2 regions of the Bradyrhizobium sp. CAR08 genome follow, and region 1 is predicted to be linked to the other one. Evidence: predicted binding sites of a transcription regulator. Region 1 holds the regulator's gene; the other holds the start of a gene.

What was found. Region 1 encodes PhoB, which activates phosphate uptake and scavenging genes when phosphate is short. Its sites were predicted from a motif close to TGTCATNNANCTGTCAT; they were not measured.
Region 2: ACIPUD_RS32795 (DUF2794 domain-containing protein) is a predicted target of PhoB. The motif match lies at 2,529-2,545, and genes of this name have one in related genera.

Annotation. Positions count from the first base shown of each region.
Region 1 is NZ_JBIXJX010000010.1:229,587-234,147, reverse strand. It holds gene pstA (phosphate ABC transporter permease PstA) at 1-575, shown strand, start outside; gene pstB (phosphate ABC transporter ATP-binding protein PstB) at 572-1,393, shown strand; gene phoU (phosphate signaling complex protein PhoU) at 1,404-2,120, shown strand; gene phoB (phosphate regulon transcriptional regulator PhoB) at 2,143-2,850, shown strand; gene ACIPUD_RS22300 (GcrA family cell cycle regulator) at 3,098-3,610, opposite strand; gene ACIPUD_RS22295 (aspartate aminotransferase family protein) at 4,066-4,561, shown strand, end outside.
Region 2 is NZ_JBIXJX010000021.1:50,586-55,146, forward strand. It holds gene acnA (aconitate hydratase AcnA) at 1-1,004, shown strand, start outside; gene ACIPUD_RS32790 (DUF1223 domain-containing protein) at 1,239-2,015, shown strand; gene ACIPUD_RS32795 (DUF2794 domain-containing protein) at 2,608-2,976, shown strand; gene ACIPUD_RS32800 (GNAT family N-acetyltransferase) at 3,069-3,599, opposite strand; gene ACIPUD_RS32805 (Bax inhibitor-1/YccA family protein) at 3,828-4,561, opposite strand, start outside.

The DNA of each region.
Region 1 (4,561 bases):
CCTATCTCGCCGAATACGGCCGCAACGACCGGCTGACCTCGGTGATCCGCTTCATCAACGACATCCTGCTCTCGGCGCCCTCGATCATCATCGGCCTGTTCATCTACGGCGCCGTGGTGGTGCCGATGCGCGGCTTCTCGGCGATCGCAGGCTCGCTCGCCCTCGCGGTCATCGTGATCCCGGTGGTGCTGCGCACGACCGAGGACATGCTGCTGCTGGTGCCGAACGCGTTGCGCGAGGCGGCCTCGGCGCTCGGCCTGCCGCGTTCGCTGGTGATCAAGCGGATCGCTTATCGGGCTGCCCGATCGGGTCTCATCACCGGCGTGCTGCTCGCGACCGCTCGCGTCGCCGGTGAAACCGCGCCGCTGCTGTTCACCGCGCTATCGAACCAGTTCTTCAGCCTCGGCCTGAACAAGACGATGGCGAACCTGCCTGTGACCATCAACAACTTCGTGCAGAGCCCCTATGCCTATTGGAAGCAGTTGGCCTGGAGCGGGGCGCTGCTCATCACCCTGACCGTTCTTGCCCTTAATATTTTCGCGCGCATCCTTGGCGCCGAGAGGACCGCAAAATGAGTGATCTTTCCGTGTCGATGAGCGCGTCCGGTGGACTGCCGCACGCGGCGGTGCTGCCCGAGGCGCCCCCGAAGGTGACCGTGCGTAACCTGAACTTCTATTACGGCGAGCACCATGCGCTGAAGAACATCAACCTGACGCTCGGCGCCAACCGCGTTACGGCGTTCATCGGACCGTCGGGCTGCGGCAAGTCGACCCTGCTGCGCATCTTCAACCGGATGTACGACCTCTATCCCGGCCAGCGCGCCACCGGTCAGCTGATGCTCGATCAGACCAACATCCTCGACCCCAGGCTGGACCTCAATTTGCTGCGCGCCCGCGTCGGCATGGTGTTCCAGAAGCCGACGCCGTTCCCGATGACGATCTACGAGAACATCGCGTTCGGCATCCGTCTCTATGAGAAGATCTCGAAGTCCGAGATGGACGGCCGCGTCGAGAAGGCGCTGCGCGGCGGCGCGCTGTGGAACGAGGTCAAGGACAAGCTCAACGCCTCCGGCCTGTCGCTCTCCGGCGGCCAGCAGCAGCGCCTCTGCATCGCCCGCACCGTCGCGGTGCGGCCCGAGGTGATCCTGTTCGACGAACCCTGTTCGGCGCTCGACCCGATCTCGACCGCCAAGGTCGAGGAGCTGATCCAGGAGCTGTCCGAGGATTACACGATCGCTATCGTCACCCACAACATGCAACAGGCGGCGCGCGTCTCCGACAAGACCGCCTTCATGTATCTCGGCGAGCTGATAGAGTTCGACGACACCAGCAAGATCTTCACGTCGCCGTCAGATCGGCGCACGCAGGATTACATCACCGGCCGGTTCGGCTAGGAGACGCGACATGGGTTCTGAACATACCGCAAAGGCTTTCGACACCGACCTCCAGGAACTCACTCGCCTGGTCGCCGAGATGGGCGGCATCGCCGAGCGCATGATCGTCGAGTCCGTCGACGCGCTGATCCGCCGCGACGTCCCGCTCGGCCAGCGCGTCGTCGCCATCGACACCGAGCTCGACGCGCTGCAGAAGCGCATCGAGGAGCGTGCGGTGCTCACCATCGCCCGCCGCCAGCCGATGGCGGTCGATCTGCGCGAGATCGTCGGCGCCATGCGCGTCGCGACCGATCTCGAGCGCATCGGCGACCTCGCCAAGAACATGGGCAAGCGCGTCGCGGCGCTGGAGACGGACTTCCATCCGCTCAAGCTGTTCCGCGGCCTCGAGCACATGACCGACCTCGTGCAGCAGCAGGTCAAGTCGGTGCTGGACGCCTATGCCGCGCATGATCTGCCGGCGGCGATGGCGGTCTGGAAGGGCGACGAGGAGGTCGACGCCATCTGCACCTCGCTGTTCCGCGAGCTCCTCACCTACATGATGGAGGATCCGCGCAACATCTCGTTCTGCATCCATCTGATGTTCTGCGCCAAGAACATCGAGCGGATCGGCGACCACGCCACCAACATCGCCGAGACCGTGTTCTACATGATCGAGGGCCAGGCCATCACCGACAAGCGGCCGAAGGGCGACATGACGACCTTCGCCAACACGGTACCGAACACCTGAAGACTTAGGGAGCGACGACCCGATGGGCGCACGCATTATGGTGGTTGAGGACGAGGAAGCCCTGACCGAGCTTCTCCGCTACAACCTCGAAGGCGACGGCTATGACGTCGAGACGGTGATGCGCGGCGACGACGCCGACACCCGCCTCAAGGAGCACATCCCCGATCTGATCGTGCTCGACTGGATGCTGCCGGGCCTGTCAGGCATCGAATTGTGCCGGCGGCTTCGCACCCGTCCCGAGACCAAGCAGCTCCCGATCATCATGCTCACCGCGCGCGGCGAGGAGAGCGAGCGGGTGCGGGGTCTTGCGACCGGCGCCGACGATTACATCGTCAAGCCGTTCTCGGTGCCGGAGCTGCTGGCGCGCGTGAAAGGCCTGCTGCGGCGCGCAAGCCCGGAGCGGCTCGCGACGGTGCTTGCTTTTGGCGACATCGAGCTCGACCGCGACAAGCGCCGCGTGGCGCGCTCGGGCCGGCCGATCGATCTCGGTCCGACCGAATATCGCCTGCTGGAGTTCTTCCTGGAGCATCCGGGGCGCGTGTTCTCGCGCGAGCAACTGCTCGACAGCGTCTGGGGTCGCGACATCTATATCGACGAGCGCACCGTCGACGTGCATATCGGCCGCCTGCGCAAGCTGCTCAATCTCGGCCGCGAGCAGGACCCGATCCGCACCGTCCGCGGCGCCGGCTACGCGCTGGATGATCGGTTTGCCAAGGCGGAGCAGGTGTAGGGTTGCAGGCTTGTTTGTTGGCGAGTTGTCCCTGCATTCTCAGCCGTCGTCCCGGACAAGCGAGCGAAGCGAGCGCTGATCCGGGCCCATAACCACCGAACGTGGTTTGGCGAAGACTCGGAGTGACCCCTTCCGCACGATTATTGCGTGCTCGGAGTATGGGTCCCGGCCCCCCGTGCGCAATTGCGCACTAGGCCGGGACGACGCTGAAATTGTTGAATCGTCTTCGCGCGACGACTTGCCGTGATTACCGCGGACCCGGCTTCACCGGTGCGCGGCGCCGATCCGACGCCGGCTGGTACGCAACGCGCGAGTGCTGGGCGCAATAGGGCAGTCCGGACAGCGCCCTTCCACCGCAGAAGAAGAAGTCCGGGCTCGAGGGATCGCCGACCGGCCAGTGGCAGGTCGCCTCGTTCAATTCCAGCAGCGACAGCCGCTGGCTCATCGGCACCACGTTGTCATAGGTGACCGGATCCGGCTCAGCCTCCACCTCGAAGGCCTGCGCCAGCGCGGTGTTGCCGCGCGAGATCGGGCGGCTCACCCGCATCATGTGCTGCGCGGGGCGCGCCTTGCGCGGCCGCGGCGCTGCCGATGATGGGCTCTTGGCGCGGCCCGAAAGGCCGAGCCTGTGCACTTTGCCGATCACGGCATTGCGGGTCACATTGCCGAGCTCCGCCGCGATCTGGCTGGCCGAAAGTCCGGCCTCCCAGAGCTTTTTCAGCTGCTCGACGCGATCATCGGACCAGGTCAAAACCGTCATTGCACCCTTTCCCTCGCTGCGCGCCAGCCATCCTGGGGCCTCGCAGCGAATGCCTAAGCCTTCAAAAACCCGTGCCGCCAGAATCCCTTAAGGCTCGCCGGGCGCGTCTTGAACGCCCGAACGTTTACGCCGGTACATAAGGACTTAAAGATCAGAACCACTGCACGAGATGTCGTATCTGACAATCCAAACGCTACAATATGGCGTGACTCCCGCGCAAGAGTCCGCCGACTCGCTTCCACATGTTCCGTGGCCAAATCCCGCAAAATCGGCACCGCAAGACTACGGATTCAGCGTTTCGCGAGGCTTTCCGGGCGGCATTGACACCCGTTTCACCAGGCCTAAGATAGTCGCACGTGCCGCCCTCAAGAGGCGGCACGTTTCGTTTTCCGGGCCGGTCGATGGTGCGTTGCGCAATGCACGCTCACTCCGTCCGCAACATTCAAGTGACCATCATGACTAACAGCGCAGCGCCGCATTTGCTCCCCGTTTTCGCCAGGTCCGACCTTGGTTTCGAGCGTGGCGAAGGCTGCTGGCTGATCGCGACCAATGGCGAGCGCTATCTCGATTTCACCTCCGGGGTGGCGGTGAATGCGCTCGGCCATGCCCATCCGGCGCTGGTCGCGGCGTTGCAGGAGCAGGCCACCAAGCTCTGGCACATGTCGAATCTGTTCCAGAGCCCGGACGGCGAAAAGCTCGCCGCGCGCCTGTGCAATGAAAGTTTCGCGGATTTCGTGTTCTTCTGCAATTCCGGCGCCGAAGCGCTGGAATGCGTGATCAAGGTCGTGCGCCGTTATCACGCCGCAAAGGGTCATCCCGACCGCTATCGCATGATCACCTTCGAAGGCGCCTTCCATGGCCGCACGCTGGCGACGCTGGCCGCAACGGGATCGGCAAAATATCTCGAAGGTTTCGGCCCTCCGATGGAGGGCTTCGACCAGGTTGCGCATG
Region 2 (4,561 bases), on a different contig from region 1:
CCAAGAACCTCGCCGTCGAGCCGCTCGGTGAAGGCAAGGACGGCAAGCCGGTCTACCTCAAGGACATCTGGCCGACGACCAAGGAGATCAACGCCTTCATGAAGAAGTTCGTGACCGCGTCGATCTTCAAGAAGAAGTATGCCGACGTGTTCAAGGGCGACACCAACTGGCGCAAGATCAAGACGGTCGAGAGCGAAACCTATCGCTGGAACATGAGTTCGACCTATGTGCAGAACCCGCCCTATTTCGAAGGCATGAAGAAGGAGCCGGAGCCGGTCACCGACATCGTCGAGGCCCGCATCCTCGCCATGTTCGGCGACAAGATCACCACCGACCACATCTCGCCGGCCGGTTCGATCAAGCTCACCTCGCCCGCCGGCAAATATCTCAGCGAGCACCAGGTGCGTCCGGCCGACTTCAACCAGTACGGCACGCGGCGCGGCAACCACGAAGTCATGATGCGCGGCACCTTCGCCAATATCCGCATCAAGAACTTCATGCTGAAGGGCGCCGACGGCAATATTCCGGAAGGCGGTCTCACCAAGCACTGGCCCCACGGCGAGCAGATGTCGATCTACGACGCCGCGATGAAATACCAGCAGGAGCAGGTGCCGCTGGTGGTGTTCGCCGGCGCCGAATACGGCAACGGCTCCTCGCGCGACTGGGCCGCGAAGGGCACCCGTCTGCTCGGCGTGCGCGCCGTGATCTGCCAGAGCTTCGAGCGCATCCACCGCTCCAATTTGGTCGGTATGGGCGTGCTGCCGCTGACCTTCGAGGACGGCACCTCCTGGTCGTCGCTCGGTCTGAAGGGCGACGAGAAGGTCACGCTGCGCGGCCTCGTTGGCGACCTCAAGCCGCGCCAGAAGCTGACCGCGGAGATTGTCTCCGGCGACGGTTCGCTGCAGCGCGTTTCGCTGCTCTGCCGCATCGATACGCTGGACGAACTCGAATACTACCGCAACGGGGGCATCCTGCACTACGTACTACGCAAGCTCGCGGCGTAAGCGCGAATTTGTGAACGGTGGCTCACTGCGAAGTGAGTAGTAGGTTACACGAAGGCGGCCTATCACAAGGCCGCCTTCACGCGTTTGCGGCAGGCTTCAGATGGGCCCGCCCGGCACAGAACCTCCCCTTGTACGGTTCTTGGACGGACAACAAATGTGTGAGGCCCGTAAGATTACGGTGACCATCCGGCGGTAAGATTTCCCTCTCACGAGCAATGGTGTGCGGCGTTCGACATGACAACAATGACGGCTTCTCATCTGGTTTCACGCTGGTCCGGTGCCCTCTGGTCGGGAGCTCTTGGTCTCTGTGCAATCGTCGCCGTCATCCGCCCTGCCGAGGCTGATCCCCGCGCCGTTGTCGAGTTGTTTACCTCGCAGGGCTGCTCCTCCTGCCCGCCGGCCGACAAGATCATCGGCGACCTCGCCCGCGATCCCTCGATCATCGCGCTGAGCATGCCGATCGACTATTGGGACTATCTCGGCTGGAAGGACACATTGGCCGATTCGCGCTTCTCTGCACGGCAGCGTGCGTATTCGCGCATGCGCGGCGACCGCGAAGTCTACACGCCGCAGGTCGTGGTCAACGGCTCCACGCATGTCGTCGGCAGCGACCGCACCGGCATCGAAAGCGCCATCGGCAAAACCGAGACGGGCACTGGTGTGATGAGCGTGCCGGTGACGATGTCGCTCGCGGGCAAGCAGATCAACGTCTCGGTGGCCGCGAGCAAGGAGCCGACGGCGTCCCACGGCGAGGTCTGGATCTGCTCGATTGCGAAGTCGGTGCCGATCGCGATCAGTCGCGGCGAAAATCGCGGACAGCAGGTCATCTATCACAACGTGGTGCGCAATCTGCTGAAGGTAGGCGACTGGACCGGCCGCCCGGAAAGCTGGACGGTGCCGATCGAGAACCTCACGCGTGACGGCGTCGACGGTGCCGTGGTCTATGTCCAGGACGGCAGCCGGGAGAGACCGGGCCCGATGCTGGGCGCGGCGTATACGTCGCTGCACTGACGCGCACTTCGAATCTTCCGACTCAAGCACACTCTCAATCCTCATGGTGAGGAGGCGCGTCAGCGCCGTCTCGAACCATGCAGGCCCTGCTGAGGCAGCTCGGCCTCGATCCTTCGAGACGCCGCTTCGCGGCTCCTCAGGATGAGGGGAAAGAGTTTTTGCTGAGATGGTGAGATATCCGTCGAGGCAGAAACATCCCGACCCAAACAAATCGACTCAAACAAAAAAGGACCAACTCGCGTTGGCCCTCCTTGTCGTGCGAACAGACCCGATCCTGACGGCCCCGGGGGGCTGGGGGCTGAGGAATCCGGAACCGAAAGGACCGGGTCAACGCACATAGGTCTTTTCGCAACGCAGGGCGGCAGTCGCTTGGCGGAAAAGCGGCGACACTATGATTCCTGCTAACGATCCCGTGACGGTTTGCCGCGACAGAGTTCCACCGCTGCGTGTGGGCGGATTGGCTCCGATTCCAAGGTCCTTCCAAGGGCCCTTGCGGTGGGGAACAGTTGGCGCGATCATGCAACCGTCATGATCCGCGGTCGAGGGACGGTCTTCCCGGACGCGGTCATGCTGATGCGACAGGAGGCGGCCTATGAGTCTGTCGGAGGATACCGATCCGAGCGAACAGCGTGCGGCGGCGCGCCCCGCCGCTTCGAATGCGCAACTGAGCCGCGTGACGTTCAACCGGCTCGAGCTGCACCGTATTCTCAATCTCTACGGCCGGATGGTTGCCGAAGGCGAGTGGCGCGACTATGCCATCGACTTCCTCAGGGATCGCGCTGTGTTCTCGGTCTTTCGCCGCGCCTCGGAAGTGCCGATCTATCGTATCGAGAAGGATCCGCGCCTCGCGCGCAAGCAGGGCATGTACAGCGTGATCTCGGCGACGGGCTTGATCCTGCGCCGCGGCCACGAACTGGAGCGCGTGCTCCTGGTGATCGATCGCAAATTGGCGGTGGTGTAGCAGGGATCCAGTAGCCCGGATGAGCGTAGCGACATCCGGGTCTTTGCTTGCAGCGTTCCCGGGTATCGCTTCGCTCACCCGGGCTACGGGCCTTACTTCCCCGGCACGCTCTTGGCGCCCTCGCCGAGGCTCCGCTGCATCATTACCGTGTCCAGCCAGCGGCCGAATTTCAGCCCGACGCTGGGATGCGTGCCGATCATTTTGAAGCCGGCCCTGGTGTGCACGCCGATCGAGCCGGCATTGGTGGAATCCCCGATTACCGCGATCATCTGACGGAAGCCGCGTGCCTCGCATTCGACGATCAGCCGCTCCAGCAGGAGCGCCCCGATGCCGCGGCGGTGGAAGGATGGATCGAGATAGATCGAGTTCTCGACCGTGAAGCGGTAGGCCGGGCGGGGCCGGTAGGCACCGGCATAGGCGTAGCCGGCGACGCGCCCGTCGAGGATGGCGACGAAATAGGGGTAGCCGCCATCGATCAGCGTGCGGTAGCGGCGCGTCATCTCGGCAAGGTCGGGCGGCTCCAGCTCGAACGTCGCGGTGCCCTCGCGGACAGCCTGCCGATAGATGGCCGTGATGGCGGGGAGGTCGGCCTCGGTGGTGGGCCTGATATCGGGTGCGGACATGCCGCAAGATTAGAGCCTTCCCGGGGCGGCTGGAAGAGGCAACCGTGCTTCCTCATACTCCGTCCTTGCGAGGAGCCCTTGCGACGAAGCAATCCAGAAATGCACCAGCGGAGGGACTCTGGATTGCTTCGCTGCGCTCGCAATGACGGTGGGTGTTGAGAGGCTCGCCCCAAACAAAAACCCCGGCCTCTCGGCCGGGGGTTGCTGTCGTCCACTCTGGGCTGGCGCTTAGTCGCGCTGGCCGAGGAGCTGCAGGAGCAGCGTGAACAAGTTGATGAAGTTCAGGTACAGCGACAGCGCGCCGGTGATGGCCGCACGCTCTGCGATGTCACCGCCGGCCGAAGCGTAACCGTAGATGTAGTCGTTCTTCAGCCGCTGGGTATCCCAGGCGGTGAGGCCCGCGAACACCAGCACGCCGACCACCGACACGACGAACTGCAGCACCGAGCTCGCCAGGAACAGGTTCACCAGGCTCGCGATGACGATGCCGATCAGGCCCATGAACAGGAACGAACCCATTCCGCTCATGTCACGCTTGGTGGTGTAACCGTAGAGGCTGAGCGCGCCGAAGGTCGCCGCGGTGATGAAGAACACCCGGACGATCGAGGTGTGCGTGAACACCAGGAAGATCGAGGACAGCGAGACGCCCATCAGTGCCGCGAACACCCAGAACAGGATCTGGGCGGTCGAAGGAGCGAGCCGGTTGATGCCTGCCGAGATCACGAACACCATGGCGAGCGGCGCGAGCATGAACAGCCACTTCAGGGGGCTGACGAACATCGCGTAGCCGAACGGCGTCAGGAACAGCTTGCCGACCCGCACGGCTTCCGGGGTCGGAACGTCCGTCACGGCGGCCATGTAGACGCCGAGGGCGGCAAGGCCGGTGATGGCCAGGCCGATGCTCATGTAGTTGTAGATGCGCAGCATGTAGGCGCGCAGGCCGGCATCGACCGTCGCGGCGT